DNA from 2 places in the Dyadobacter sp. AC419 genome. Region 1 is predicted to be linked to the other one. Evidence: riboswitches for the same ligand, from Rfam matches in the RefSeq annotation. Region 1 holds a riboswitch; the other holds the start of a gene.

What was found. Region 1 has a riboswitch for thiamine pyrophosphate ahead of thiC (phosphomethylpyrimidine synthase ThiC). Riboswitches for the same ligand answer to the same signal wherever they lie in the genome.
Region 2: another riboswitch for thiamine pyrophosphate. It lies ahead of AC0IYG_RS22545 (TonB-dependent receptor); the one in region 1 lies ahead of thiC (phosphomethylpyrimidine synthase ThiC).

The regions. Positions count from the first base shown of each region.
Region 1 is NZ_CEEDCD010000015.1:390,365-401,348, forward strand. Features, by position in the region: gene AC0IYG_RS09255 (HisA/HisF-related TIM barrel protein) at 1-744, opposite strand, end outside; gene AC0IYG_RS09260 (thiamine phosphate synthase) at 738-2,027, opposite strand; gene thiC (phosphomethylpyrimidine synthase ThiC) at 2,029-3,909, opposite strand; gene thiS (sulfur carrier protein ThiS) at 3,951-4,265, opposite strand; TPP riboswitch at 4,225-4,320, opposite strand; gene AC0IYG_RS09275 (GNAT family N-acetyltransferase) at 4,464-4,967, shown strand; gene AC0IYG_RS09280 (bile acid:sodium symporter family protein) at 5,992-7,098, opposite strand; gene AC0IYG_RS09285 (RraA family protein) at 7,164-8,096, opposite strand; gene AC0IYG_RS09290 (amidohydrolase/deacetylase family metallohydrolase) at 8,160-9,434, opposite strand; gene AC0IYG_RS09295 (SusD/RagB family nutrient-binding outer membrane lipoprotein) at 9,593-10,870, opposite strand; gene AC0IYG_RS09300 (hypothetical protein) at 10,815-10,984, opposite strand, start outside.
Region 2 is NZ_CEEDCD010000024.1:69,736-80,719, reverse strand. Features, by position in the region: gene AC0IYG_RS22575 (efflux RND transporter periplasmic adaptor subunit) at 1-644, opposite strand, end outside; gene AC0IYG_RS22570 (TolC family protein) at 774-2,135, opposite strand; gene AC0IYG_RS22565 (TetR/AcrR family transcriptional regulator) at 2,125-2,751, opposite strand; gene AC0IYG_RS22560 (type III PLP-dependent enzyme domain-containing protein) at 3,096-4,577, shown strand; gene AC0IYG_RS22555 (D-glycero-alpha-D-manno-heptose-1,7-bisphosphate 7-phosphatase) at 4,825-5,355, opposite strand; gene hemE (uroporphyrinogen decarboxylase) at 5,368-6,393, opposite strand; gene AC0IYG_RS22545 (TonB-dependent receptor) at 6,422-8,872, opposite strand; TPP riboswitch at 8,910-9,006, opposite strand; gene rocD (ornithine--oxo-acid transaminase) at 9,098-10,351, shown strand; gene AC0IYG_RS22535 (S41 family peptidase) at 10,355-10,984, shown strand, end outside.

The sequences.
Region 1 (10,984 bases):
TAACGGGCTGCTTGCCACAGCATAATGTTTCTGTTTTCCCAAACGCGCTTCAAAAGCCATGCGGCCAGCTTTCACAGCCAGTTTGAATGCTTCCGCCATCGCCACCGGATCGCCCGCAACCGCAATGGCTGTATTTACCAAAATCGCATCTGCACCAATTTCCATGGCTTTTGCAGCATCCGAAGGCGAGCCGATTCCTGCATCCACAATCACCGGAACATTACTTTGCTCAATGATTATTTCGAGAAAATCAATCGTTTTCAAACCCTTATTGCTGCCAATGGGTGAGCCAAGTGGCATGACAGCGGCCACGCCAGCTTCTTCCAATCTTTTGCACAATACGGGATCCGCATGAATGTAAGGGAGGATTACGAATCCAAGTTTGGCCAATTCCTCAGCCGCTTTAAGCGTTTCAATCGGGTCGGGGAGGAGATATTTTGGATCCGGGTGGATTTCCAGTTTGAGCCAGTTTGTTTCCAATGCTTCCCGCGCTAACTGGGCTGCGAAAACTGCTTCCTTCGCATTCCTGACCCCGGATGTGTTCGGTAACAAATGAATGTGCGGATGTTTCAAATGCAAAAGCATATCGTCCTGACTATCATTCAAATCAACCCGACGCAAGGCCACCGTCACCAGTTCAGAGCCTGAGGCCAGCAATGATTCTTCCATTAATGCGGCAGAACTGAACTTGCCAGTCCCTGTAAAAAGCCGCGACTCAAATGTTTTATCTGCGATTTTTAACATAATAATTCTTCGATTTTTTGGACGGTTTGTTTTCTTTCGCTGGATTGGATCAATGCAGAAGACATGGCAACACCATACACGCCGGTTGCGACCAGATCAGGAATGTCGTCATGCAAAATGCCGCCAATGGCGATAATCGGGATTTTAATGTTCGCCCCAACCAACCTTTGCATCAATTCATGATAACCTTCCAAACCTAATATCGGACTGAGATTTCGCTTGGTTTTGGTAAATCGAAACGGCCCTAGTCCAATGTAATCAGCGCCTTCGTTGGCCCGCAAGAGGATGTCTTCAAATGTATTGGCCGTGCCGCCGATGATCATGTTTTGACCAACGATTTTCCGCGCTTCTGGAATGGGCATGTCATTGAGGCCAAGATGCAAGCCATAAGCATGAATTTCCCTCGCAATGTTTGGGAAATCGTTGATAATCAACTTTGCAGAATAGTTATCACAAAGTAATTTTGCAGCTTTTGCAATGCCAAGAACTTGATTTTCCTCTTGATCTTTAACCCGCAATTGGATCCACCGGCAGCCGGCTTTCAATGCCAGGTTAATGCTGTCCAAATGGCTCATTTCCAATGTTTGATTAGAAATAAAATGCAGCCTTTCAATTTTTTTCAAATCTGAATTGAAATCTAAATCTAAATCTAAATCTGAATTCAAATCCAAATCTGATTCTAATCTCAATTGCCGTTGGCTTAAGCCAACGGCAAAGTTTGGAAATGGAGATTCTGAGTGCCAGATTGCTCCTAGCAGGGCTGCGCCGTCGAAGTTCATTTTTTTGAGTTTATCGATATTGGAATGATCAATTCCTCCAATAGCGATCACTTTGACAGTTTTTTGTTCTTCTTTCAAATAGAAATCATCATTAATAACCCGCTGATAATCTTTCTTGGAAATGCTGTCAAAAACCGGCCCGAAGAATGTGTAATCAAAAGCCTTAGAAAGTCCGTTAAGCGCATTAATATCATGAATCGAAGTGCTAAGCTTGAAGCCAGCATTTCTCAACTTCCCCAACATAAAATCCGGCGTCTCTTGCCTTAGCTTTTCCGGAAAGTGAAGCCTGGTGATGCCAAATTCTGCCGCAAGTTCATGATGTGAATGCAAGGCAATGTTGGCATGAAAAGCAGGGCCAATTTCTCCGATTAGTTGACTCAGGTCAGCGACATTACAATGCAGTTTCCTGATATGCAGGCGTATTAATCCAGCACGAAACAAAGCGTTTATACGCTCGGCTTCGTTCGGAAGAAATTCAGGATGCGAAATCGCGATCAGTTCCATATTATAAGTAAATCTGACTGCCCAGACTCGCGAACTCCCGCGACTTTTCCTCCATGCCTTCTGCAATTGCGTCCTCATTCAAGCCATGCTCATCTGCATAATCGCGCACGTCCTGCGTGATTTTCATGGAGCAGAAATTGGGCCCGCACATGGAGCAGAAATGCGCGATTTTGGCACCTTCGGCTGGTAATGTTTCGTCGTGGAAGGATTTGGCCGTTTCCGGATCGAGAGACAAGTTGAATTGATCTTCCCAGCGGAATTCAAAACGGGCTTTGCTCAATGCATTGTCGCGATATTGCGCTCCCGGGTGACCTTTTGCGAGGTCAGCGGCGTGGGCGGCGATTTTATAAGTGATCACACCGTCCTTAACGTCCTTTTTGTTAGGCAGTCCCAAATGCTCTTTCGGCGTCACATAACAAAGCATTGCCGTCCCGAACCAGCCGATCATGGCTGCACCAATTGCCGACGTAATGTGATCATAACCAGGTGCAATGTCGGTTGTTAAAGGCCCTAATGTATAAAATGGCGCTTCCTGGCAATGTTCCAGTTGCTTCTCCATATTTTCCTTTATCAAATGCATGGGCACGTGACCAGGACCTTCGATTATGGTCTGAACATCATGCTTCCAGGCGATTTTGGTCAGCTCACCCAAAGTTTCCAGCTCTGAAAATTGTGCCGCATCATTAGCATCGGCAATGCAGCCCGGACGCAAGCCATCGCCCAGCGAAAAGGCAACGTCATAAGCCTTCATAATCTCACAAATCTCCTCAAAATGCGTGTAAAGGAAGTTTTCCTTGTGATGCGCCAAGCACCATTTAGCCATGATAGAACCACCTCGGGAAACAATTCCTGTGATCCTTTTGGCAGTAAGCGGAATGTAACGCAGCAACACGCCAGCGTGAATTGTGAAATAATCCACGCCTTGCTCGGCCTGCTCAATGAGCGTGTCGCGGAACAGTTCCCAGGTCAGATCTTCAGCTTTTCCATTCACTTTTTCCAAAGCCTGGTAAATCGGAACGGTGCCGATTGGGACGGGTGAATTGCGGATGATCCACTCGCGGGTTTCGTGAATGTTCTTGCCAGTGGAAAGATCCATGATTGTGTCAGCGCCCCAGCGGCAGGCCCAAACGGCTTTTTCGACTTCTTCCTCAATGGTGGAAGACACCGCGGAGTTACCAATGTTCGCATTGATTTTTACCAAAAAGTTGCGCCCAATGATCATCGGCTCGCTTTCCGGGTGGTTAATGTTAACCGGGATCACCGCGCGGCCCGCCGCCACTTCCGAGCGCACAAATTCTGGCGTGATGAAGTTAACCGGCGTATTCGCGCCAAAGCTATGGCCGCGATGCTGATGCGAAAGCGAACCAGCTTTGCCATTTAATTCCAACAGATTTTCCTGGATACGCTGGTTTTCACGGATTGCAATGTATTCCATTTCAGCTGTGATGATTCCCTTTTTGGCGTAATGCAATTGGGAGACATTCGCACCCGGCTTGGCACGGAACGGTTTGGTAATGTGCGCAAAACGCAATGGTTCGAGCGACGGATCTGCCATTCGCTGCCGACCATAATCAGAGCTGATGCTTTCCAGTTGCTCCACATCCTGCCGCGGCTGGATCCACTCCGCACGCAAAGCAGGAAGTCCTTTTTTTACATCAATTTCAACATTCGGATCCGTGAACGGGCCGCTTGTATCGTAGACCGTCAAAGGTGCATTCTTCTCCACCTGACCAGCTCTTCCATGCAAACGCGTGTCCGTCAATGCAATTTCACGCATGGCCACGGACACATTATGCAGGCTTCCTTTTACATAAATTTTCCTTGAATTCGGAAATGGATCCGTGGTCACACTGCCGCTCTGTGGCGTTTTTTCAGTCTTCATAAAATGTTGGATTAAGGATAAACAAATGGGCGGAATGGAGGCTAGCCGCCTTGTGTGGCGGTGATCAGCATCACCTGGTCGTGCGGTTGCAGCGGGTGAACGGCCCATGCAGATTTGGGAATAACAGACTGATTTACAGCGACTGCAACTCCTTTGACCTGTGCTGGAAAAAGATCAGATAATAACTGCTGGACCGAGAGCGGTTCAGAAAATTCGCGTGCTTGACCGTTGATGATAATTTCCATTCCGAATAACGTTTTTGAGAAAAACTTCAGGAATGGACCTTTTTTTGGAAAGATACATTGAGATACAATAGCAGTATCTCTTACTTTTCCCTTCGGCAGTACTAACTGCATCAGGTTCAAAGGGTATTATCTCAGTCCGCATATCGGGACACCCCTAAAGTTTGGACAAAGCTATCTGAAAAAATGTATTTTCAAAAATTAACCGTACAAAAGAGCGGCAATTGGCTAAATGGGATCACTTTTATTTTAAGAATTATCGGGTAACTTTAAGGTCGTATTTACCAATTATATCGAACCTACGTTATTTTGATGGATCTTATTATCAGAAGCGCTGCTCCCAAGGATTTGCCCTCCCTGTTGGAAATTATTAATCACGCCATTCTCAACACCACCGCCATTTACGATTACGAACCCCGGACGCTGGACGAGCAAAGGGAATGGTTTGAGAAAATGTTCAATGACGGCATGCCCGTAATTGTCGCGGAAAGGGAAGGGAAAGTGATCGGATACGGCTCCTATAACATTTTCCGCCCAAAAATCGGATACAAATTCAGCGTAGAACATTCGATTTACCTTGATGAAAAATCAAGAGGACTTGGCGTGGGAGGGAAGCTGTTAGGCAGTTTAATCCAGCGCGCCCGAGAATCCGGCCTGCACAGCATGATCGCCGGCATAGACGCCGCCAACCGCGGCAGCATTGAATTTCACAAAAAATATGGGTTTGTTGAAAAGGGTTATTTGAAGGAAGTTGGATATAAGTTTGACCAGTGGTTGGATTTGGTGTTTATGCAGTTGTTGTTGGAGGAAGATTGAGGAATAAATCGCGGAGCGATGTAACATTGGTGGCCGCCGCGCGGTAGGAATCCAAAAAGATACAAAAAATAGAAATCCCGGAGGGATATAATATTGGTAGCCATCGGAAAACATGTCCGATATAAAAAACCCCGGAGGGATGTAACAGCGTGCACGTCGTTACATCCCTCCGGGATTTGCTTTTTGCTAGGCGTAAATTATTTTTAACCGCCTTGCGGCTACCAAATATTGTATCCCTCCGAGATTGGCGTTTTACTAGACTGTCAATGCGCTCCCGCCTCACACATTTATTATTCCTTAGTCAGCTTTTTCACCGTTAATATATTGATATTAACCTCTTAAAAACTCAATTCTTTCGTTTCAATTCTCTTTATTTAATTGTTGTCATATGACGTTACTCATGCTGAATTCTAATCAATTATATACATGGGCCCTTGGAATGCAGCTTTCTTTACGTTATCAGTTGTCCTGGTGACGATTGTTATTATGTCGGCATATGTGATTATCGGCCAGTCTTACAGTTTAGCTTATATTAGAGATAGCCGGCTTGGATTCAAAAGTGACTTGTTAACGCTTTCAGAGATTATGAACTCAAAAGATTAGTCAAAGAGTGGTATAGTTGAAATTTTGAGAAATCGAAAAATTGTTGACAAGCAAAGTTTTCAGACAGACACTGTGCAATTGAGACAAATTATTTTGATCTTTAAATTTGAACAGCTTCACAAGGTGGTGCCGTTCAGCGATTAACCAAATAATAACACGAGAGCCGAGCTACATCATAAATGAAGTATTATATGGTCCCGGAGGAACACCATATCCGTAGCAAATGAATGGCTTCTATAAAATGTAAATCCCGGAGGGATGTAACAGCATGCACGTTGTTACATCCCTCCGGGATTTACATTTTTAGATCCGTTCGTGGTTTGCTACCTATATTACATCCCTCCGGGATTTACATTTTCACATCTCCCTTTTTTCCTACCGCGCGGCAGGCACCAATATGTCATCCCTCTGGGATTTGCTTTTAATGTGCCCTTCCGGTCTCCACGTACGTCTCTTCATCGCCGGTCGGTTTGCCTTGCCACCACGATGCTAAAATTGATCCGGTAATGTTCATTAATGGTCCGAAAATCGCTGGCGCAAGTCCAACGGTGGCCATTTTTCCCATTTCTTTGGCTATGCCTGACGCTAAGCCGCCGTTTTGCATGCCTACTTCGATGGCGATGGTGCGGCAGTCTCGTTCGCTCATTTTGAAGAGGCGGCCGGACCAGTAGCCTAATGTGTATCCCGATAAATTGTGAATCAGCACGAGTAGCAGCAATGTTGGTCCGATGGTGAGGAGGCTGTCGCGGCCTGCGGCTGTGATGATGACGATGATGAAGGCAATTCCGGCCATGGAAACGATCGGCATGGCATCGTCGAGCCACTTGGCTTTGCCGCTGAAAAACTTGTTGAATAATAGTCCGGCGCCGATTGGGATGATGACCATTTTAATGATGTCCCACATCATGTGCAAGGTGTCAATTTGAACGAATGCACCTGCTAATGCGCTCATTAACAGTGGTGTCACAATAGGAGCGAGCATTGTGGAGATCGCCGTGATGGTGATCGATAATGCTAGGTTTGCTTTGGCCAGATAGGAAATAACATTTGAGGCCATTCCGTTTGGCGAGCAGCCTATGAGGATAATTCCGGCTGCAATTTCGGGTGGGAAGCCGCTTAGGTTGGCTAATGTAAAACCAATGGTAGGCATGATGATAAAATGGCTTACTACGCCAATCAGCACGCCTTTTGGCATTTTTACAACTCCTACAAAATCCCCGAAGCTCATTGACGTCCCCATTCCGAACATGATAATCTGGATCAAAGGCGTAATTAATGCGGCTAGCTTGAAGCCGTTTACGGTTTGGAAATGCTGCGGATAATAAAGTGCGGTGGTTACTGCGGCGAAAATGACGGTTGTGTAAGTAAAGCCTTTCAGCTTTTCGAACCCTCTGAAACTAACGGCCAGCGCCAGAAAAAACGCAATAAAGAAGGGACCGGCTTGCGGCAGGTTTCCCGAGAGCGCCAGGAAAAGCGCAACGAGAAGACACAAACCTGCAACACCAGCGAGTAGCTTGTAAACATTCATATAATTGTAGTTATAATGCTATTGAAAAAAGAACGCAAAAGTGCCCTGGCACTTCACTAAGGAGGTTACCAGGTTCTTTTCTTCATGTATTCGTCTAGTTCGGCGCGTTTCATCGGTATTTCCTTTGGATTGCTGTCCAGCCATTTCAGGAATGCTTCTTTAAGTTGGTCGGTCCATTGGTTGTCGATCTGGCCTGGGGTGAATTTGCCTTCTCTGAGCATTTGAAGGGCGAATTTGTCCCTTAATGTCAGGAATTCTGCCGTTAGAATCACTTTTTCGGCCATGTGCGCGGGAATGAAGATCACGCCTTCTTTCTTGGCAAGCACAATGTCTCCTGGCAAAACAATGGCGCGACCAATGCGGATTGGTGTATTAATGCCAGTCAGGAAAACGTCTTTTAGAAATGATGGGTCAAAATCCCTTACAAATGCATTGAAACCCTCGATTTTAGAAAGTCCTTCCAAGTCACGAACGGATGCGTCGAAGACGACGCCGTTGCCTGATTTGGTAAAAATAGAAGTTCCCAGATTGTCGCCGATCAATGTGCCGCTGGCGATTTTACCAAAACCGTCGGCCACGTAAACGTCGCCTTTGGAAAGCTTGTCGATGGGCCAGGAATTGGTGTTTCCTAACATGCCGTTTTTGTTACCACGATCTTTTACGAGCTTCTCAACGTCGGGGCGGGAAGGCATGAACTGGGCTGTTAATGCGCGGCCGGTGATGACGATATCGTCTTTCAAGATCTTCCAATTTCCGTCAAACTGGCAGTTATAGCCTTCATTTTGAAGCACAACCCAGGCTTCTTCGATGGAGATGTTTTTGGCGCGGTTAATGAGCTCGTCGGAGACTTTCGGGCGGCCGTCAGGGAAGCGTTCGCCCTTCCATTCGGAGGTGAGGAACATTAATTCTTCCTTGGGCATCATTTGCGCCCGCGTCGTTTGCAGACCGTTAAAAGTGAGGGCTAAAAGGGCTATTACCCCAAAAAAATGTACTCTCATAATTGAATTGTAAATTGCGGCAAATTATAGGTCAAAGATCCATGGAATGGTTTATCATTCAAATTATCTTTTGGTAAGCACAAGCGGTTCAGTAAGTCCGTTCAGGTCGTAGACAACCTTCCCTGCGCGAATTGTCACCTCGGCTTCCAGCTTTTGTTTACCCTGGATCTTGGTTCCCGTGTAATCCCAAAAGCCGAATGTGCCTGTGTCGTTCAAGGCAAATTTTCCATCCAAAACCCTGAGAACGGATACATCTGCACGTGAGCCAACCGACAGGTTTCCAAGCTCTTCGTGGCGAATCGCCTGAGCGGGAGCCCAGGTGCTTGCCTTGATAACCGCTGGAAGATCCATGCCCATAGCCAGGAACTTGGACATAACATTCAGCATGTCTTTCATCGCATTGTTCATGCTGCCCGTGTGAATGTCGGTGCTGATGGTGTTGGGATAAAAACCGCTTTTAACGGCTGGAATGGCCTGTGAAAACGCGAAGCTGATGCCACCATAACCCACATCGAAAAGAATTCCTTTCTTGCGCGCTTCGTAAACGAAAGGCTTGATCTTGCCCGTAGCAACGTCCAGAATCGGCTCCCGGCTGCTGAGTTGGCCGAAACAATGGGTGAAAATATCGCCCGGGCGCAGATGTTTGGTGAACAATTCTTCTAGTGGCAAAACAGGCTTGCTTCCACCGAAATCAACCATCACAGGCACATTAGCAAGCTTTCCGGCTTCCACGGCGCGTTCGGTTGGCGTCCAGTTGTAACCGTTGTAATGTGCGAGTTTTATGCCGACAATGTAATCCGGATTTTCCTTCACTACTTTCGCCGTTGCAGCTGCGTCCATATCGTCCACATTCTGCTCGTAAGCGCCGCCACGCATGCCTTCTCCTACAATGTTCAGGAATGCGAGCACGCGGGTCTTGGAGATGTCAATGGTTTGTTTTTTAAAATCAGGAAAAGACTTCCAGCCTGCGCAGCCCGCGTCCACAACCGTGGTTACGCCCGTGCGGAAGGTGAATCCATCGGGTGGCAATGCATTAGGACCATTGCTGTAAGTCTGGTCCATTTTTGTGCCGTAAAAGTTGTGTGAGTGCATGTCGATGAGGCCGGGCGTAACGAAAAGTCCTTTGGCATTCACCACTTGCATGCCTTCTTTGGGATCAATGTTTTTGGCAACGAGCATGACGGTGTCGCCTTTCAAAGCCACGTCCATGATGGCGTTCACATTGTTTTTAGGATCGATGACATGACCTCCTTTAATCACCACAGAATATTGCTGGGCTTTGACGGAGGTGAATGCGCAGAGGAGCGCCAAACAGGTTAAGCGTAATTTACTGGTCATGATTTTAGGTTTTAGGAATATGGGCATTAACTAGTTAAAGGAATTCAGCGGTAGTTTTTAATGCTGGTTGTGTGTTTAATGTTGAAGGGCCTGATATGAATAAATCAGACTTCCCGGTTTGTGGCCTGGAAGTCTGATCGTGCATTGTTTTTTAAAAATTATTTATCCCACCAAACCATGCTGGAAAGCGTATTCGTGCCGCCTTGTCTGGTTCTTGCTTCGTAGAAATTGGCCTGGTTATACTGCTCTTCCGAATCAGGAATTACAAAACGGGTTGGGATTTTTCCGCCGGTGAGGTTACCAGGATAGTTGGTAGGCGTCAGCTTAGGGTATCCGGTGCGTCTCCAATTGGACCAGATTTCATATTCATCTTCCAAAAACAGCGCAACCCACTTCTGTGTGCCGATCTGCTCCATTTTTTCAGCCAGTGTGCCGGTTGCTTTGTATGGATTTGCTTTCAGGTAAGAAGCGATTTTGGCATCGGAAATGACACCGCCTGCACCGAATGCAGCCCATTGCTTCATGCCTGAAGTTACGGCGCTTTCATATTCCGCAGCCGGCGTTGTAGCCGAATACCAGCCTCTCAAACCGGCCTCAGCAAGCAGCAAATGCACTTCCGCAGGGGTGAAGACCAATAAGGGCGCATTGTATTTCAAGATCGTATTCGGATTTGGCTCGGAGTAAGAATCAAAATCTGCGGGCAATGAGTTGAAAGCAGCATTAGGCATTCCTTTTTGCAAAGCAGTAGCTGTGTCGGCAACGTAAGGAGCTGTTGCAGATGCTTTTGTCCAAACAACAGAAACTACATTCAAGCGTGGATCTTTGGTTGTTTTCAAATGGTCAACCAATGTTTTGGCCAATTTTCCGCCTTCCACATTGTCGCCGCCCGGTGAAACGTAATCTGTGCTCATTAATCCCGCAGCGATGAAGTTTCTGCTGGCTGTGATGGAGCCGTCAACATAAGCGATGGTCGCCATATCCGTATCCGAAGTGATCACACCGCCTGCAATGGCCTTTTTTACCCAGGTTTGAGCGCTGGCCGGATCCACTTCTGTCAGGCGCATGCCAAGACGAAGCATCAGTGAGTAACCGAATTTTTTCCATTTAGCAATTTCCCCGCCGTAGATCAGGTCAGCCGTTCCGAAAGTTGGTTGTGCGGCGTCAAATGCATTGATCGACTCTTCAAGTTCTTTCAGCATATCCGCATAAATGGCTTGCTGCGTATCGTATTTCGGCGTAAAATTCTGGCTCGAAAGTGCCTTACCCGCTTCAAAATAAGGAATGTCGCCGTAAAGATCCGTCAAACGATGGAACAGATAAGCTTTCCAAATTCTTGAAACCGACAGCTTGTTCACGTCGGCAGGATTGGCTGAAACAGCTTCAATCACCTGTGTAATGTCGATCACCGCACCTTTGAGAAACCGGATCGCCGCCATAAAGCTGCCAGCTGCCTTGGCTGTAATTAAAATTGAAATACTTATCACCCGCGCCAGGCACTTCTTTATAAGTTGCGAAATGCTGCATCGAGCCGCCAATGGTCAGGTAAGCGG
Region 2 (10,984 bases), on a different contig from region 1:
ACGCTGGCAGCATAAGTATCAGACACTTTTGCAGTCACTTTCAGGTTGCTCAGGTTCACGATACGAACCACGCCAACGCCCGGAGAAGCCATTTCGCCCACTTTCACATTCACCATATCCACCACACCCGCCATCGGCGACACAATGTTGGTTTGAGACAATTGCGTGTTCAATGTGCTCATTCTTCTTTCCAGCGATTCCTTATTGTTCTTGGCTTGCAGATATTGCAGCTCAGTTCCGATTTTTTGGTCCCAAAGATTTTTCTGCTTCTCATAAAGCGTGTTAGCGAGCGACATTTGCGTTTTCAGTTCTTCCACTGATTCCGTCAAAATGCTGTTATCGATTTTACCGATAATGCCTCCTGCTTTTACGTAATCGCCTTCTTTAACATACATTGCAACCACTGCGCCGCCTGTTTTTGGCGTTACTAGCACATTGTTTTTTGCATCCACCGTGCCTTGCAGTTCCACGTAATGGCGGAATGTCTCAGCATTTAATGTGTCTATACTCACAGGTTTCACTCTCGCCTCGGCAGCTTTGTTAGGATCCATTTTGGTGATCTGAATTTCAAGCGCTTTGATCTTTTTGTCGTTCTCTGCCTGCTCCGCTTTCAGCTTAGCAAGTTCTTCTTTCTTGCCTGCCACACTCTTCTTTCTTTTCTCCCCCGCCGCACGCTGCAAGCAGGATTGTCATGGCTGTTATTATTAAAATATTTCTTTTCATGATATAGGTAAATAGCAGTTTCAAATTTTGTTTTAGTGTTAATGTGATGCTCATTTTTCTGTATAAAGTTCTCCTTTGGCGCGGCTCAGATCCACTTTCGCGATCATCAGATCATATAATGCCGTGAAGTAATTGGTCTGCGCTTCTTTCAGGGAAGATTCCGCATTGATCACCTCAATGTTAGAGCCAACGCCTTCTTTGTATTTGATTTTGGAAACCCTTACAATTTCTTCTGCAAGCGTAAGGTTGCGTTTCTGCGTTTCCAGCGTTGCAAATGCATTTTTAATGTTAATGCTCGCCTGATTGTTTTCCAGATCGATCGACTGTTTCAGCAATGACTGGTTATTTTTTACCTTATCAATCGCGATCTTTTTCTGGTTAATCTGGTATCTTTTGGTAAAACCGTCAAAAATCGGAATGTTCAGGTTCACAGTTAAGACCATGTTGTTATACCAATTGTCGGTAAAGAGCTGTGAAAATTTATCATAACCAGCATTGTATCCGTATCCCACGGAAGCAGACAAGCTTGGCAGATATCCGGCGCGCACATTACGCAGGTCAAGACCAGCCAATTTCTCCTGCGTGTTCAGCAAAGAATATTCTATTCGGTTTTCGTAGTTAAGGTCATTAACAACCAACACTCCTCTGAGTGAATCCACATTCACTGCATTGATATCGTCTGTAAGCTTAATTGGTTCATTAGCAGGCATAGCCATCTGAAATTTCAGCAAAGCATAACTAAGTTCAATAAGGTTTTGCACTTTCTGACGTTCTGTTTGCAGGTTATTGATCTGAACTTCAATCCGGTTTACATCCAGAAGTTCTACAAAGCCGCTTTCATTCATGATTTTCGTTTCGCGCATGAGCGAGTCCACACGGGAAATATTCAGGTCAAGCAACTTTGCGCGTTCTTCGGCAACTTGTGCTGAGTAATAAGCTTTTGTAACAGCCTCAGCCACCGAAACTTTGGACGATGTAGTCGATTTTTGTGCCAATTCGCGATAAGTTGCCGCTGCTTTTAAACCAATAAAATAAGAACCGCTAAAAATGAGCTGGTTCAAATTCGCAGAAGCCGAACCTTGCCAGGGAATCCCGAATTCCACCGCAGCAGGCGGCGCATCTGCAGGAGCAGTTGGATCAAAAGCATTGGCAGGAAGGAAAAACCTTGGGATAATAATGTTGTTGGTTACCGAAACGGCCGCACTCAACTGTGGCAAACCAGCTGCCCTGACTTCTCCAATGCGGGCTTCCGCAGACAGCGCGTCGAGCTGCGCATTTTTAATGTTTAAATTGTGCTTAATCGCATAGTCCACAGCCTGTTCGAGGGAAAAATCCTGGGCACGTGCGGGCATAAAGCTGAGTAAGATCGCCAGCAGCATCAGACTGCGGCGTATTATTTGTTCATTTTTCATGGAAATTGATTTCAATTGCTGATCTGTCTTTTATGGTGTTGTAATATTCAAATCCTTTTTCTGATAAAATCCCCCTCAGAAAATGTAACAGGAACTGCATTTGGGTGTGCATCATGTTAAACTTTTTCTGTGGGTAAATGGTAGGGTCAAAAGCCATCACGATCTGCTCTATGCGTAACACTGCAAGCACTTCAACGTCAATGTCTGGCCGGTAAAAACCTTGTTCAATGCCCAGAACGAGATTTTCGCGGATGCTCTTAAGCAAATAATCATGCTTATAAGCCTCAAATAACTCCCAGGCATTGGGATAGTATTTTTTCAAATCATAAAGCAGGGCCGGGTTCATGTCAGAAAGCGTGTCGCGCATTTGGGCCGATGCATACATCATTTGCTCGATCGGGTTGGCGGCTTTCTCATCCAGCTTCTCCATTTCACACTTTTGATCCATAATTTCCTTCTGGATCACCAGTGCCAGAATAGCCTCTTTATCGGAGTAATGCTGGTAAATGGTCCGCTTCGAAATCCCAAGATCTTTGGCAATATCGTCCATGGTAACGCTCTTGACTCCATAGCGCCAGAACAGATTTAGGGCCGATTTTATAATTCGCTCTTTCACGAGAGCAAATTTGAAATATTTGAATCAAATAAACTAAGAAAACTTTGAGAATGTTGAAAGTTTTCTAATGTTGCCTAAATGCTATTGATCAGATGGTTAGGAGCGCCCTGGCTGACTAACATTGTCAAAAGTAGGCTTGCCTGGACATTATGGACAACCAAAAATTTATTAAGCGGATAATTTGGGGTATGAACTTGTGAAATCAGGCGATAAAATGCTTTCCCGCGGGAATGATTTACTAGCAATTGATGTTTGGAAATGACACATATTCTGACCAATTTTCCGGTCTTTTGTCTTAGTTATTAACTCACAATTCACTAATTGCTATCGCGACAAACAAATCAATGAAAAGCTACATTGACCTGATTCAGCAAACGTTCGAGTTCCCTACGATGGAGTTTAACGTTGATAATAACGAATTGCTGTTCAACAATGTCCCTCTGATGGATATCATTAAAGAACATGGTACGCCGTTAAAGATCAATTATCTGCCAAAAATCGGGGAGCACATCGAAAATGCAAATATGTTTTTTCGGAATGCTTTCAAGAGACATAATTACAAAGGAAGCTACACTTATTGTTATTGCACAAAATCCTCGCATTTCAGCTTTGTGCTGGAAGAAGCGCTGAAGCATAATATACATCTTGAAACTTCTTCGTCTTTTGACATACCCATTATCCGCGAATTATACCGCAGAGGCAAGGTAACTAAAAACACTTTCGTTTTGGCGAATGGTTATAAGTTGCCTCGTTACACGCAGTATCTGAGCGAGTTGATCAACGAAGGGTTTAATGTTATCCCTATTTTGGATAACCTGAAAGAGATCGAATCCTACGAACAGCAGGTTACCGCGGACACGGTCAATTTCGGAATGCGCATTGCAACGGATGAGGAGCCTAATTTTGCTTTTTATACATCCCGTCTGGGAATCCGTTACAACGATGTACAGCAGCTTTACAAGGAGAAGATTGAGTCTAATCCGCGTTTCAAGCTTAAAATGCTGCATTTCTTTATTAATACGGGCATTAAGGACAGCGCATATTACTGGAGTGAACTCACCCGGTTTATGTTCAAATACTGCGAAATGCAGAAAATTTGTCCTGAGCTTGATTCTATTGACATTGGTGGCGGGTTGCCGATCCAAACCTCATTGCAGGCCGGATACGATTATCAGCAAATGATCGATGAGATCATTGAGAACATCCAATGGATCTGTAACAAAAACAATGTTCCGGTTCCGCATATTTTTACGGAATTCGGAAGTTATACGGTGGGAGAGAGCGGAGCGGTTATTTACGAGATCATTGACAAAAAGCTTCAAAATGACAAAGAGCTTTGGTACATGATCAACGGCTCGTTCATTACGCAGCTTCCCGACTCCTGGGGCATGAACCAGAAATACATCATGCTGCCGATCAACAACTGGGACAGTCCTTACCAAAAAGTTAACCTGGGCGGATTAACGTGCGATTCACAGGATTTTTATAACAGTGAAATGCACAGCGCCGACTTGTATATGCCGATTTTTGAAGAAGATTCGGAAAAACAATACATTGGATTCTTCCACACGGGCGCTTACCAGGAATCGCTCGGCGGCTACGGCGGCATTCAACATTGCCTCATTCCGGCTCCAAAACACGTTTTGGTTGACAAAGATGAGGACGGAAAAATCGTTACACGCGTTTTTGCAGAAGAGCAGAACAGCGATTCAATGCTTAAAATCTTAGGCTTTAAAGAGGAGTCGTTTGTTGTTCCTGAAAAAAATGTCGGAACGGAAATGCAGCCGATTGAAGAAGAGGAAGAATTGGTCGAAACAAAAATCTGACCATTGATATAAAGTTCTTTGAATGAGTTCGTTATTAGTCAAACTAAAAGTCTCATTCAAAGAACTTTTTTTTATATTTTTGCGGTGACAAATATTTACACGAACAGAAAAAAATGAAAAAGTTATTACTTCTCCTTACTATTTGCGGTTCACTGGCATTTGCATCTTGCACCAAACATGCTTGTCCGGCCTACGGTTCTACGCAAAAAGCAACGCAAACAGCACCTGTTGCATCAACTGAAAGAGTCTAAATTTCGCCTTCAAGGATTATTTTCGCTGCCTCGAACAAACTAACCGCAGCAAAATCGCCTGTTGAAGCTTCTGTTTCGGGAACAATTTGAATTGTTCTCGCCCCCACACTTTTTCCAGCCTCCATATCCCTGTCGCGATCCCCGATCATCCAGGACTGATTTACATCTATATTATATTTCGCAATCGCCTTTTCCAGCATCAGCGAACCTGGTTTCCTAGAAAGCGAAACGCCTGACACATTGGGGTGATAAGGCGAAAAATACAGGTCGTCCAATGCATTTCCGGATGCCTGTTGCATGGCTCCGTGAATGGCGTAAACATTGTCGGCTGTATAAAGTCCTTTTGCAATCCCCGCCTGGTTTGTGATTACAATCAGCAGATAACCAGCCTTTTTCAATGCTTGAAGCGCTTCCGCAACGCCTTCGGGAATGACCAGTTTTTCCAGCTCGTATAAATAGTCCGGGCAATCCTCATTCAGCACTCCGTCGCGGTCGAGGAAGATGCATTTTGTTTTTGGTAAAGACATAAAAAGGATTTGCTAGGAAGAAAATTCTTTAACGGATTCGATGAAACAACGCACTTTATCAGGATCTGTGTCCGGATAAACGCCATGACCAAGGTTCGCGATATATCGCTGTGTACCAAATTGTTGCACCATATTTTTCACCTCTTTCCGGATCTGATCATAAGAAGCGTAAAGCACGCAAGGGTCCAGATTTCCCTGCAATGTCTTATTTGGAATCAGCGAACGGGATTCTGCAATGTCCATGTTCCAGTCTAACCCTACAACAGCGCAATGCAGCTCACTAATCGCCTTCCGTGCGAAGAATGCGCCTTTTGCAAAAACAGTAACCGGCACTTCATCAATGGCGTCGCAGATCTGCTTAATGTAGGGAAGGGAAAATGTGTTGTATTGCTCCGGAGAAAGGATTCCGGCCCAGGAATCGAATACTTGAACCAGGTTAGCACCCGCCACAACTTGGGCTTTCAGGTAAGCAATTGTGCTATCCGTTATTTTTTGAAGCAATAAATGCGAGAATTCGGGATCAGCGTAAAGGTGTTTTTTAGCAACAGAGAATGTTTTAGAACCTTTTCCTTCTGTCATGTAACAGAAGATTGTGAAAGGCGCGCCTGCAAAACCGATCAATGGAACACGTCCGTATAAGCCTTCTTTTGTAAGCTTAATTGCGTCCAAAACATATTTCAAATCCGTTTCCGGTTCAGCAATGTGCAGTCTGTCAAGGTCTTGAGTGGTATGAACGGTTGCAGGAAAAATCGGCCCACTTTTTTCTACCATTTCATAAGGCAATCCCATCGCTTCGGGAATCACCAGAATGTCAGAAAATATAATGGCTGCGTCAACACCCAATAAATCAACAGGTTGCAATGTAACCTCGGCAGCCATTTCCGGCGTTGTCGCCAGCTTTATAAAACTTCCGGCCTTCTCACGAACGGCCCTGTATTCAGCCAAAATCCGGCCAGCCTGCCGCATCATCCAAACAGGCGTGCGTTCTGTTTTCTCCCCACGCGCCGCCCGAAGCAAAAGATCATTTTTCAATTCCATGCGGCAAAGTTAGGGAGAAAGCGGCATATCAAAACCTAAAATTCACCCCAACCAGAAAATTCCTGCCTGCTTGCGGGAAGTAGAAATTCTCCTGCGTTAATGCGCCGCCCGCGAAATATCCGTAGGTGTAGCCGTTGGATTCGTATTTTTCGCTGAACACGTTATTGACCAATAAATTGAATGCAATCTCGCGCGCCCAGGTTGGACGGATGGTCCAGGAAAGGCGGATGTCGTTGGTGAAATAGGCGTCGAGTTTGCGGGTTTCTGACGATGTGTTGTCCAGATATTGCTTGCCGACATATTTGCTTAGTAATGCTATTTCAAGGTCTTTTCTCAAAATGTAAGTCAGCTGGCTGCCTGCAATGGCGTTCGGTGAAAACGAAATATCTGATTTTCCGTGGTTGATCGTGTTGTAATCGCCGGTGTCATAATTGATCACATATTCGGTGAAATCATTGATCTTGTTCTGGCTGAATGTGGCGTTTACATTCCATTTCAAAGCTTTGCTTAATGCAATCGCGCCTTCCAGCTCAATTCCCGTGCGGTAACTTTTTGGAACATTCACACGGATTGAATTGCCGACATCATTAATCTGGCCTGTCAGGACAAGTTGGTTTTTGTAAGCCATCAGATAATAGTTGGCAGAGAACGCGAATATGCCACGCTGTGTTTTAAAGCCAGCTTCCACATTCTGCAACTGCTCACTCTTTGGAAATAAACCAGCCGTGGAGGAAGTAAAATCATCCCGGTTCGGCTCACGATTTCCGACGCTGTAAGAAGCGTAAACCGAACTTTGATCTGCTAATTGATAGGTTAAGCCTGCTTTTGGATTGAAAAACGAATAAGATTCGTCCGTGGCCAATGCAATTTGATCATTGTCCGTGCCTTGAATGTTGTGGTTTACGCTGCGGAATTGCAGATCAGCGAATGCATTCAGTTTTGGTGTAAGCTGGTAATAAACCTTTCCGTAAATGTTGAAATCCTTCTTAATGCCTTTGCTGTAATAATATTGATGGTCGTTTTCAATGTTACCCGCATTGCGCGCCCAGATAATGCGGCCGTAGTGATCGCCGTCGTAATAATTATAACCGCCGCCGAAGCTCGCAGTCAGCTTTTTGAAACTGTTGTATTCCAATGAAAAAGTGGAGCCGTAAAAGTAATTATCCAGCCAGCGGCGACGAATTAGATCCGTGCTGGTCAGCGTATCCTGGCCAACCACGACATTAGGCAGATTGTACTTGCTGTAATCATCCCCATTGCGCGACTGCTCATAATAACCCAGTCCGCGCACCAGAAATGCATTGAGGTTGAAGATCCATTTGTCGCTCAAATTGTGCGACGAAACGATCTGATAATGATCCTGGCGATAGTTGTCGACCTCGTTTTTATAGGTGTAAGAATTATAAGTCCGGTTATCCGATTCCAGCAAATTCTGCGCATCCTTTTCACCCAAACCATTCCGTTCAATGTAACTCAAAATGCCTTCCCGATCGCCGCGCAACTTGGCCTCCGGCACGCCATTCCAGGATTGATAAGTGCGCTCGTTTCCAGAAAACACATTCACCCGCACAAAACTCTTTTTACCAAAATAGCCTCCCGATAAATAATAGGAATGCAATTCCGAAGAAGCCCGGTCCACATAACCGTCGGAGGAAACACGCGACAGCCTTGCATCAAATGTAAACTTGTCCTTAATCAGCCCCGAACCCACTTTCAATGTATTTTTGAATGTGTTAAACGAGCCGTAAGAGTTGTTCAATTCCGCATAAGCTTCCTGTCTGAAAGCATTGGTGTTAATGTTCACCGTCGCCCCAAACGCCCCTGAGCCGTTCGTCGAAGTTCCCACCCCGCGCTGAATCTGAATGCTGCTCACCGAAGAGGCAAAATCCGGCATATTGACCCAGAAAACGCCCTGACTTTCTGCATCATTATAGGGAATTCCGTTCACCGTCACATTAATGCGCGTCGCATCCGAGCCGCGTATGCGAATGCCCGAGTAACCTACGCCTGCACCTGCATCACTCGTGCTTACGAGCGAAGGAGTGAAATTGAGCAGAACAGGTAAATCCTGTCCAAGGTTTTGTTTATCAATGGCTTCTGCCGTGACGGTGCTGTAAGCCATGGCTGATTTGTCATTGGCGCGGGTTGCGTTAATGATCACTTCATCGGCTTGGAATGTGCTTTTTGTAAGCTTGATATCCAGCTGGTTATCATTGGTTAAGGGCAGCTTTTGGGTTTGATAACCGATGTAAGAGACTTCCAATGTGGCAATGTTCTCAGAAATGTTGCGCAGGCTGAAATTCCCAGAACCATCAGTTTGTGTGCCACGAATTTCGCCGGCTTTAATGGTGGCTCCGGGCAAAGCTTTTCCGTCTTCCGCATCGGAAACTCGGCCGGAAATGGATCGTTGTGCAAACGCAGAACGGAAAGATAATGTGCTGATTATAAGTATAAACAGATAGGTAGTAACGTTTCGCATTGCGATTGTTTGGTTACAACAGGCAGGGGCCACCTATCAAATGGTTGCTTTTCTCTCCCTACGCCGGCATTACCCGGATCAGGTCATATGGGTTTGATCTCAGCCCGTTCGGTAGGGCACCCCTTGAGATTATCATGCAAAGCTACGCCGGAACAGCGGATGATTCAAGCTTTTCCTTATTTTTACATAACATATAAAACCAACCTGACTACCCCGAAAATTACCATGGCTAACTATACAGACACGATTGAGATGAATGCTTCGCGGCAGGCGATGGAACTGGAATATCGCTATGGCGCGCATAATTATAAGCCGATGCCGGTTGTGCTGGAACGTGGGCTGGGCGTGCATGTCTGGGATGTGGAGGGGAAGCAATATCTGGATTTTTTGTCTGCTTATAGTGCTGTTAGTCAGGGGCATTGTCATCCGAAGATTGTGGATGCGATGATTGCGCAGGCGCAGAAGCTAACATTGACTTCGCGGGCTTTTTATAATGATAAGCTTGGAGAATGTGAGCAGTTTCTTTGCGAATATTTTGGGTTTGATAAAGTGCTGATGATGAATTCCGGGGTGGAAGGTGGAGAAACGGCTTTGAAACTGACGCGGAAATGGGCTTATAAAGTGAAAGGAATTGAGCCTGATAAAGCCAAAACAGTTTACGCTTCGGGCAACTTCTGGGGAAGGACATTGGCTGCGATTTCTTCTTCAACCGATCCTTCGAGCACGAATGATTACGGGCCGTTTTTGCCTGGTTTCGAAATAATCCCTTTTGATGACCTGGAAGCATTGGAAAATGCCTTCAAAGCTGATCCCAACATTGCCGGTTTTATGGTAGAGCCGATCCAGGGCGAGGCTGGTGTCGTAGTTCCTAAGGAAGGTTATCTCAAAGGCGTGCGGGAGTTGTGTACCAAATACAATGTGCTTTTCATTGCTGACGAAGTGCAAACGGGCATCGGGCGCACAGGGAAGCGTCTTGCTTGCGACTGGGAAGGCGTTAAGCCAGACATTCTGGTTTTAGGAAAAGCGCTTTCAGGCGGTGTAATGCCTGTTTCGGCAGCATTGGCGGACAACGAAGTGATGCTGACCATCGCACCCGGCGAACACGGTTCTACATATGGCGGAAATCCTTTGGCTTGTGCGGTTACGGTTGCTGCTTTGCAAGTGGTTATAGATGAAAATCTGGCTGAAAATGCTGAAAAAATGGGTCAGCTTTTTAGAAACAGAATGAATGATTTGAAACAACAATGTTCTCTGATTGAAGTCGTTAGAGGAAAGGGTTTGCTGAACGCGGTTGTGATCAATGACACGGAAGATAGCTCCACAGCCATGGACCTTTGTTACAAAATGATGGAAAAAGGATTGCTCTGCAAGCCTACACACGGCAACAAAATCCGCTTTGCACCGCCATTGGTGATCAACGCAGAACAGATGAACCAGGCTTGTGATATAATCGAAGAGGTGTTTTTAGCAAATGCGTGATTTATGAAAATAAAATTATTTCTGGCACTTCTGCTGATTGGTGCGTCGGTGCTTTCGTGCAAGGATAAAAATGTGGATCCGGCCACAGAAACGGAGACCAATCAGTGGATTTACGAAAACATGAAATACTGGTATTATTGGAACGATAATATGCCAGCAACCCCCGATTTATCCAAAGATCCCGCTGCTTTTTTTGAATCACTTTTATATCGTTATGACGCGGTTGCGAGGCCGGACGGCGACCGTTTTTCATGGATCCAGGAAAGTGCTGACGAGCTGCAGGCTTCATTAGGAGGCGAAACGAAGACATCGGGAATGGAATATAAGCTTACATATTTCCCCACGGGCAGCCAGAATGTGATCGGCGTCGTGCTGTATGTTTTGCCGGATTCACCTGCGGCTAAGGCAGGCTTCAAAAGGGGCGACATTTTCAGCAGTGTGAATGACCAGAAACTAACGGGCAGCAATTACAGCAAACTCCTTAATACACAGGAAAAAGTCACTTATACGCTTGCGAGTATCAATGCAGCAGGCGCTTTGGAAGAAGGTGCGACGAAGCGTGAAGTTACACCAATCGTTTTCCAGGAAGATCCCGTTTTCTTTGACACATTATATAACATTGGCGCTAATAAA